DNA from 3 places in the Paenibacillus sp. FSL R5-0341 genome. Region 2 is predicted to be linked to each of the others. Evidence: predicted binding sites of a transcription regulator. Region 2 holds the regulator's gene; each other region holds the start of a gene.

Region 1 (3,290 bases), 230 kb from region 2:
TACAACGCGAAAAAACCGACCAAATTTGCATCGTTCCCGAAATATTCGCACTTTGTAGCGGATGAGCGATATGCCGAAATCGCCCGTATCTTGGGATTGCCTGCTCGCACGACAGAAGAAGGCGTAACCAGTCTTATCAATGCCATCCGTAACCTGAACAAAACATTGGGCATTGAAGAATCGTTCCAGGAAATCGGATTTGATGCAAAAGACTTCGAAGCACATGTCGATTATCTGGCAGACCGTGCCTTCGAAGACCAATGTACAACCGCCAATCCGAAGTTGCCGTTGGTAACTGAACTGGCTGATGTATACCGCAACGCTTTCTACGGAAAGTTTGAATAACGAATCAGAACGAAGCGTGCCTTACGGCAAAAGAGATCAGGGTTCCCCGAGAGGGGAGCCCCGATTGCCGTCTTTCACACAATAAAGAAAAGGGCAGAAAAACAGAAGAGTGAAGCACCTGTTTTTCAGGATTTATTCTAAGATTTGATTTGCTCCGAGCATAGAGGAGCAAAAGGTTCTTAAAGAGGTTACACGAAATCCGTGCTCTGGCTGTTTGAACCAGATGTTCGACAATAAAGAAGAGGGCAGAAAAACAGAAGAGCGAGCATCTGTTTTTCAGGATTTATTCTAAGATTTAGTTTGCTCCGAGCATAGAGGAGCAAAAGGGTTCTAGAGAGGTTACACGTAATCCGTAATGTGGCAGTTTGAGCCAGATGTTCACACAACAACGGAGTGGGCAGAAAAACAGAAGAGCGAAGCACCTGTTTTTCAGGATTTATTCTAAGATTTGATTTGCTCCGAGCATAGAGGAGCAAAAGGGTTCTAGAGAGGTTACACGTAATCCGTGATGTGGCTGTTTGAGCCAGATGTTCACACAATAACGGAGTGGGCAGAAAAAACTGAAGAAGCGGAGCGTGCGCCTTTATCCCCGAATTTTCCCCTTTGGAAAATAAAATTGAAAAAATCCGGGGATAACAGCGATCGGAAGTTGTTCTGCCCGCGCAGTGGCTAAGTGTGAATTTACAGGGTTCAATGGGACACAGCGCAGGTGGAGTGAGTTAGTTCACTGACTTTGTGATAAAAATCACAGATGATGAAAGTGCCAAGTCGTATACTGAAAATGTAAGAAAAACATTCATCCCGCGGTTCCGGTTCCCAAGTAGAGAGAACATGTTCCGGTTTTATGTGAAACAATTCACATTAATCGCGGCTCTGGGCACACAATGCTACGAATGAAGCAATATGTTATGTGTCCAGAAATCCAAATTAGTGGAGGGATTACGATGTCGGTGATTGAAAAAGATGTCAAACAACAAACAGGCTGGAGAAACTTTACCAAAGGAACATGGACCAAATCCGTAGATGTGAATGATTTTCTGGCACACAACTTGTCTCCGTATTACGGCGATGAAGCGTTCCTCGCAGGTGCAACCCAGAATACCAAAGAATTGTGGGAAATCGTATCTGATCTGACCAAAAAAGAACGGGATAACGGCGGTGTCCTTGACGTTGATGTAAACACACCAGCGACTATTGTTTCTCACCAACCAGGTTATCTGGATCAAACCAAAGAGCAGATTGTCGGTGTTCAGACCGATGCTCCGTTCAAACGTTCCATTCAACCAACAGGCGGAATCCGGATGATGATTGATGCATGTGAAGCATACGGCTTCGAATTGCCTCAAGGCGTCATTGATATATTTACGAACATTCGCAAAACACATAACCAGGGTGTATTCGATGCTTATACTTCCGACATGCGTGCAGCGCGTAAAGCAGGGATTATTACAGGTCTGCCAGATGCTTACGGCCGTGGTCGGATCATCGGTGACTATCGTCGTGTAGCTTTGTACGGGGTAGACTTCCTGATTCGTAACAAAAAAGGTGAATTGAATGCACTCGAAGTTGATGTCATTGATGAAGATGTCATTCGTCTGCGGGAAGAATTGTCTGAGCAGATTCGTGCATTGCAAGAGCTGAAACAATTGGGCGATATGCACGGGTTCGATATTTCCTTGCCAGCGACTACAGCGAAAGAAGCGTTCCAATGGTTGTACTTCGGTTATCTCGCTGCGATCAAAGAACAGAACGGTGCTGCGATGTCACTAGGACGTGTATCTTCCTTCCTGGACATCTACATTGAACGTGACCTGCAAGAAGGCATTCTGTCTGAAGAACAGGCACAGGAGCTCGTTGATCATTTTGTAATGAAACTGCGGATTGTCAAATTCCTGCGTACACCAGATTACAACGAACTCTTCAGTGGAGATCCAACATGGGTAACAGAGTCCATCGGTGGTATGTCTGTAAATGGTGAAACACGCGTAACCAAAAACAGCTTCCGTTTCCTGCATACACTGCACAACTTGGGTCCTGCACCAGAGCCGAACCTGACTGTACTTTGGTCCACGAAACTTCCAGAAGCTTTCAAAGATTATTGCAGCAAAGTATCCATTGAAACCAGCTCAATCCAGTATGAGAATGATGATCTGATGCGTCCGATCTACGGTGACGATTACGGTATTGCTTGCTGTGTATCGGCGATGAAGATCGGGAAACAAATGCAATTCTTCGGCGCTCGTGCCAACCTGGCGAAAGCTCTCTTGTATGCGATCAACGGTGGTCGTGACGAGAAATCCGGAGCACAAGTTGGACCTGAGTATCCTGCCATTACTAGCGACGTGCTGGATTACAATGAGGTTATGAAACGCTTCAAACCAATGATGGAGTGGCTCGCGAAGCTGTATATGAACACCCTCAACGTCATTCACTACATGCACGATAAATACAGTTATGAGCGTATCGAAATGGCATTGCATGACCGTGACATTGTACGTACGATGGCTTGCGGTATCGCTGGTCTGTCGGTTACAGCCGACTCACTGAGTGCGATCAAATATGCCAAAGTAAAACCAATCCGTAACGAACAAGGCATCGCTGTTGACTTCGAAATCGAAGGAGACTTCCCTTGTTACGGTAACAATGAAGACAGCGTAGACAGCATTGCTGTTGAACTGGTTGAGAACTTCATGGGTATGATTCGCAAGCACAAAGCTTACCGTAACGCAGTGCCAACGCAATCCGTGCTGACGATCACATCCAACGTGGTATACGGTAAGAAAACAGGAACTACACCGGATGGTCGTAAAGCAGGTGAACCATTTGCTCCAGGTGCGAACCCAATGCATGGTCGTGATAAAAAAGGTGCACTGGCATCCCTTGGCTCTGTAGCCAAATTGCCTTATGAACACAGTCTTGACGGTATTTCCAATACCTTCTCCATC
Region 2 (3,290 bases):
CGATTGCGTATCTGCGCTTCGGACATGCCATTCTGCAGCAGCTCACTGTGTACAGCGTTTGCACCCGTAGCCGGTTGATTGTTTGCATCAAATTTAACCCAGACCATAACATCCTGGTTATCCTTATTTTTGCCGATCAGGGTCCAGTAGATGTTGTCAGTGCCTTCTTTGTCTCCCCAGATGTATTTACGCAATTCATCATAGGATGTAATGCCCAGTTGCTTCTGTGCTGCCTGTATAGCGAGCTCTTCTTCCTTGCGTTGGTCCTGCGTGACATAGACGTAATAACGCTGAAGTCCAAACAGAATCAGAACCAGTGCAAGCAGCGAAATCCATATCCACTTCTTTTTTTTCTTCAAAAGCCGAACTTCCTTTCCCTATGATGTTCTGCCTTGCAATTAACGAGCAAGCAGACCATCAAATGCCAATTGAGACTCACGCAAAATACGCTCTTCATCCAGTGTCAGACATTCGCCATGTTTGACCACTTGTTTGCCATCCACCCATACGTGCTCTACATCTTTGGCAGAAGCCGAGTAGATGGTATGTGACATCAGGTCTGTATGTGGGTAGAAGTGTGCCTGTTCAATGTCCAAAGCGATAAAATCAGCCTTCATGCCGACCTGAAGCGCTCCCGTATTGTTTAAGAAGATAGATTTGGCACCATATGACGTTCCGAGTAGTAATGCTTCACCCGCTGGCACTGCCGTCGGGTCACCAGATACACCTTTGTGGATCAATGCAGCCAGTCTCATTTCCTCGAACATATCCAGGTTGTTGTTACTTGCTGGTCCGTCAGTTCCGAGTGACACGGTAACTCCTGCTTTCAGCAACGCAGGTACACGCGCAACACCGGAAGCGAGTTTCAGGTTACTTCCCGGGTTATGGGATACAGCCACATCATGTCGAGCCAGAATCTCAATCTCTTCGTCATTCAGATGCACCGCATGTGCAACCAGGGATGGACGGGAGAAAAAGCCCAGTTTCTCCAGATGTGCTACAGGACGCAGTCCATAATCAGCCACGTTCTGCTCGACTTCACGAAGCGTTTCCGACATATGTGTATGAAGAGGAAGGTTTAGGTCGTTCGCGACCTGTACAAGCTTCTCTATGTAGTCAGGAGGGCATGTATATGGTGCATGTGGCGAGATTACGGTTGTAATGCGACCATCTGCCTGTCCATTCCACTCACGTGCAAACGCTGCCGACTCCTCCAGCTTCCGCAGTTGCTCTTCTTCCGAGCACAGCCCAATTACACCACGTGCCAGTGCTGCTCTAACGCCGGATTGCTCCACAACTTTGGCAACTTGATCCATGTGATCGTACATGTCCAGGAAAGCTGTAGTTCCGCCTTTCAACATTTCAAGCACCGATAGCGAAGTTCCCCAATATACGTCTTCTGAAGTCATTTTCGCTTCCATCGGCCACATTTTTTCCTGCAACCATACTTGCAACGCAAGATCGTCTCCGTGCCCTCTGAGCAACGACATCGCTGCATGACCATGCGTATTGATCAGACCCGGCAGGAAGAACAGTCCTTTTCCATCCACTTTGGTACAATTTTTGTCTTCATCCGGCAATGTCTCACCAATATGCACAATCTTGTCATTCTCAACAACCATGTATCCGTGGACCACGTTCCATGTTGTGCCGCCTTCATTAACCGCAAATTTGCCGTTGTGAATTACCCATCTATTTGTTGTCATCTTCCTCGTCGTCCTTTCCAGTCTCCAAGTAATAGGCCAAACTAAGCAGATCCGTTGTAAAGTCAGCATGGTGAATGCGGATATGCGGCGGTGTTTTTAGAATTGTTGGTGCAAAATTAAGGATCGCTTCAATTCCCGATTCAATAAGCTGATCGGCTACATTTTGAGCTTCCGTATCTGGAACTGTAATAATACCGATGCGGATGTTATCCGTTTTAACCGCTTCCGTCAATTCATTCATTGGTTTTACCGTCAAACTGTTGATTTGACTACCAATCTTAGGTCCATATGCATCAAATACAGCAACAATCTTCATGTTGTCTTTCAGATATGCGTTGTAGTTGGACAAGGCCTGTCCGAGGTTACCCGCACCTACCAGAGCTACATTAATTTGCTGATCGATTTTGAGGATGTGACGAATTTTCTCAATCAAGTAGGAAACATCATAGCCGATCCCTTTTCGACCAAAATCACCGAAGTAAGCCAGGTCTTTACGAATTTGGGCCGGATTCAGATCCAGCCTCTGTCCAAGCTCTTGAGAAGACACCGTAGCCACCTCACGCTGATGCAACTCGCTCAAATAGCGCAAGTATACAGGCAGACGTCGTACCACCGCTTCCGAAATTTTATCTGATTTCATTCTTGCTCCCCCTTACCAAGCCCACGATAAAATAATAGATGAAAAGATGAGCATTCTGTATAAATTCAAAGATAGAAGTGACTTTTTATACAGAATGCTCCTTGTAATTTAGGTTATAAGTTCTTACGTGCAACTGCTTTATTCGCAAACGGAAAGATCTCATAAAGTTTAACGCCAAACTGCAGCGTCATGCAATGATATAACGAACAAAACAACCATTATTCTTGTTCTTTAGCAGGTTTTTCCAACCATTCGGTAATTCGTGGAACCATTTGCTCTGTGAGCATGTGCTCCATTTTTGGACCAGGTAATGAATATAAAAAGAATTTACCATAGTACGCTTCAATTACGCGTGTATCATAGACAATCACAATTCCTCTGTCCTTCCCGGTACGCACCAATCGGCCAAATCCCTGCTTGAACCGAATGACCGCTTGCGGCACGGACAGTTTCATAAAAGGATTTTTCTTTTGCTCCTGGAGCAGCTCACTCTTGGCTTCCACCAGCGGATGATTCGGTGGCTGGAACGGCAATCTTACAATAGCGAGACAGGTTAGCGCATCACCCGGGATATCTACACCCTCCCAGAAGCTGCTTGTGCCCAGAAGTACCGTAGCTTTGGCATCCTGGAACCTGCGAGTCAGCTTGGAGCGGCTTCCACTGTCCACGCCTTGCCCCAGCAACGAGATGTCGTTACCAGACAACGCCTCCTTGAGCGGATCATAGACCTGTCGCAACATCTTGTATGAAGTAAACAGAACCATCATGCGTCCACGGGTGGCAATTGCTGTCTCTGCGAGGGACTGCACCAGCATATTAACAAAGTGCGCATCACCCACACTGCCCTTCACACTCGGGAAATCACGCGGAATCACCAAAAGTGCCTGATCACGATAGTTGAAAGGTGATGGCAGCATCGACGTTAATAGCCGATTATTATCGGC
Region 3 (3,290 bases), 600 kb from region 2:
TCGCTGAGCTGTTAATCATTGTCATTCTCGTTGTTTTATTTGTATTCGGTTCTTCCGATATTGACGATCTTACCGATGCACCTTCACAATCCTAAATGGTCGCACGGATATTACAATCCATTGCACTACGAACTGTATACCTGTTGTAAACGCCAGTCCACAGTTTAGTGGACTGGCGTTTTTGGATGACTAGAGAAATAACGGTGAGAAAGCAATCCAGGCCAAAATAAGGGTAAGCACTATGCAGACATTCTCCACAACGGCTCCACGCTTGGTTCCTGTACTCATCAGATTGGCCCGTATGCGCCACTTGAGTGGTGGTAACGGGCGAATCCCCCGATTGGTTAGTGAATCAGCCAACAAGTGCATGGCATATGCCGTACCTCCCGCTACCCAGATCTCCGGTCCCTGCTGCTGAGTCGTGCTGTAAAGCAAGCCAGCCCATATTGCGGTTCCATACAATGTGTGTGTCAACCCCCTGTGGGTTAGCGTGGTACAGAGCATTAACAAGCTGCCTGTAATTAGATTCCATGGTGCGAATGCGTGACCATAGAATACCAGCCCGAGTCCAATGGCAAACATCAGCACTTTGCGGAGTGAACGGGAAGGCAGGAATGACACGAGCGCAATGAGGATCGCAAGCAACAGGTTCCACGGTTTGGCATGCACATAAAAGTACACGAAGACAGCTGTAGGCAACAGAATCGTCTGTAACAACCTGATCAGGCTGTTAGGTAACGCTCTCGATACCAGCAGCGAATTCGGCTCATCGATGTCAGGCAATAACGAACCAATCAGAGCAACCGTAACTGCCGGTGCTGTCACCGGCATACCAGCTAACTGCAGAACAGATAGCGATACGCCTGTCCCGATAATCAGGTGGGATCTTCCCATCATGATGCAAAAACTTCCTTTCGAAGAAATAGGGAACATATACGGCCCAGTTCCGATTTTACAACGAAAACAAAATAAGAACAATAGTTCGCATTTCTTATTTGTATGAAAATAAATATAACTTTCTGTGACCGGGCTCACACTATTAAATTTATGACTCTTCTATCGTTATTAGTGAATTAAATCACATAAACTGTCGTCAGCTACTTGTATAATTTCAAATATAAACCACTAAAATTGTTGGTAATGTACAGCGTCTATCCAAGGAGGCATACACACATGAACGGAAGAAAAGAGAAACTCGTTATCATTGGTAACGGTATGGCAGGAATCAGTACGGTTGAACAAATTTTGAAATTAACTTCGCGATTCGATATCACCGTTTTTGGCACAGAGCCTTACCCTAACTACAATCGCATTATGTTGTCTTATGTATTGGAAGGTAGCAAAACACTGGATGACATCGTGCTGAATGATCTCCACTGGTATGAGGATTATGGGATTACTCTCCATACAGGAACTACTGTAGCCCGAATTGATTCGGATACGCTTGAGGTCGTTACGGAGGATGGAAATCGCTTCCCTTATGACAAAATTATCATTGCCACTGGTTCCAACTCCTTCATTCTGCCGGTACCGGGACATGACAAAGAAGGTGTCGTTGGTTTCCGCGATATCGCCGATTGTAATGTCATGCTCGATGCTGCTAAACAGTACAAAAGAGCGGCCGTTATCGGGGGCGGACTGCTGGGTCTTGAAGCTGCCAAAGGTCTGGTACAATTGGGCATGGAAGTTACCGTAGTACATCTGATGCAGGATCTGATGGAGCGTCAGCTTGATCCGCAAGCTTCAGCCATGTTGAAGGCCGAACTGGAGCGTCAGGGTATCCGTTTCAAAATGGGTGCGCAAACGTCCGAACTGCTGGGGGGCGAACGCGTTGAAGGAATTCGTTTTGCCGATGATTCCGTACTCAATGTTGATTTTGTGGTCATGGCTGTAGGCATTAAACCCAATACGGCTGTAGCCCGCGAAAGCGGTATGGAAGTGAACCGGGGGATTGTCGTGGATGACTATATGCAGACTTCACTTGCGAATGTGTACTCGGTCGGGGAATGTACAGAGCACCGCGGGGTATGTTACGGCCTCGTTGCCCCATTGTTCGAGCAAGGCATGATTCTGGCGAAACATATCTGCGGAGTTGAAACGGCTCCTTATGAAGGTTCTGTTGTATCCACGAAATTGAAAATTTCGGGTGTGGACGTCTTCTCAACAGGTGAATTCATCGACAGCCCTGAGCACACCGTCATTTCACACAAAGATGACTGGAAACGGACTTACAAAAAAATTCTGCTTCGTGACAATAAAATGGTTGGTGCCGTGCTCTTCGGTGACATTACGGATTCTGCCGAATTGCAGAAACTGATCAAAAATCAAACCGAAATGACCGAGGAATTGTACGGTTCGCTCATGGGCACAGGTTGTGGCGGTCATAAGAAAGCAACCTCTGTTGAAACGATGCCCGAGGACGAGATCGTCTGCGGATGTAACGGGGTCACTAAAGGAACTATTGTCGATGTAATTACAAACCAGGGCCTTACCACTGTAGATGAAATCAAAGCCTGTACCGGTGCAACCCGCTCTTGTGGTGGATGTAAACCAGTTGTGGAACAAATTCTGCAATACGTGCTGGGAGACGGCTTCAGCAGTGGAGCCAAACAGGGAATATGCGGATGTACTTCTATGGGCCGAGATGAGATCGTAGCCGAAATTCGTCAAAAAGGACTGCAAACGACCAAAGAGGTCATGAATGTACTGGGTTGGACTCAACCTGAAGGTTGTTCCAAATGTCGTCCAGCGATCAACTATTACCTTGGCATGATTGCACCGGACACACACGAAGATGAGAAGGAATCCCGTTTTGTTAACGAACGCATGAACGCGAATATTCAAAAAGATGGAACATATACGGTTGTACCTCGGATGTATGGCGGGGTGACTACACCAGCGGACCTCAAACGCATCGCTGACGTTTCGGTCAAATATGATGTTAAAGCTGTCAAAGTTACCGGTGGTCAGCGTCTCGACTTGATTGGTGTCAAAAAAGAAGATCTGACTAAAGTCTGGGCTGAACTGGATATGCCTTCAGGTTATGCATACGCCAAATCGCTGCGTACGGTCAAAACATGTGTCGGCTCCCAATTCTGCCGCTTCGGTACACAGGACTCCATGGCCATGGGCGCTCGCATCGAACGTAAATTCGAACGTCTCGATCTGCCAGCCAAGTTTAAATATGCTGTTAACGGTTGTCCGCGGAACTGTGCAGAAGCATGTACAAAAGATATCGGTATCGTAGGTAATGACGGCGGCTGGGAGATCTTTATCGGCGGTAACGGCGG

What was found. The regulator Rex, encoded in region 2, represses fermentation and respiration genes when NADH is low (regulators of the CRP and FNR family bind a similar motif). The targets are predictions, from matches to a motif close to TTGTGAAATATTTCACAA.
Region 1: a site for Rex is predicted at 1,190-1,207, ahead of pflB (formate C-acetyltransferase). Genes of this name have one in related genera too.
Region 3: a site for Rex is predicted at 1,067-1,084, ahead of nirB (nitrite reductase large subunit NirB). Genes of this name have one in related genera too.

Annotation. Positions count from the first base shown of each region.
Region 1 is NZ_CP150241.1:4,272,531-4,275,820, reverse strand. It holds gene adhE (bifunctional acetaldehyde-CoA/alcohol dehydrogenase) at 1-345, shown strand, start outside; gene pflB (formate C-acetyltransferase) at 1,290-3,290, shown strand, end outside.
Region 2 is NZ_CP150241.1:4,044,477-4,047,766, forward strand. It holds gene MKX75_RS18080 (DUF5590 domain-containing protein) at 1-359, opposite strand, end outside; gene MKX75_RS18085 (amidohydrolase) at 399-1,706, opposite strand; gene MKX75_RS18090 (redox-sensing transcriptional repressor Rex) at 1,693-2,346, opposite strand; gene dinG (ATP-dependent DNA helicase DinG) at 2,565-3,290, opposite strand, start outside.
Region 3 is NZ_CP150241.1:4,649,043-4,652,332, forward strand. It holds gene MKX75_RS20870 (metal-dependent hydrolase) at 190-897, opposite strand; gene nirB (nitrite reductase large subunit NirB) at 1,174-3,290, shown strand, end outside.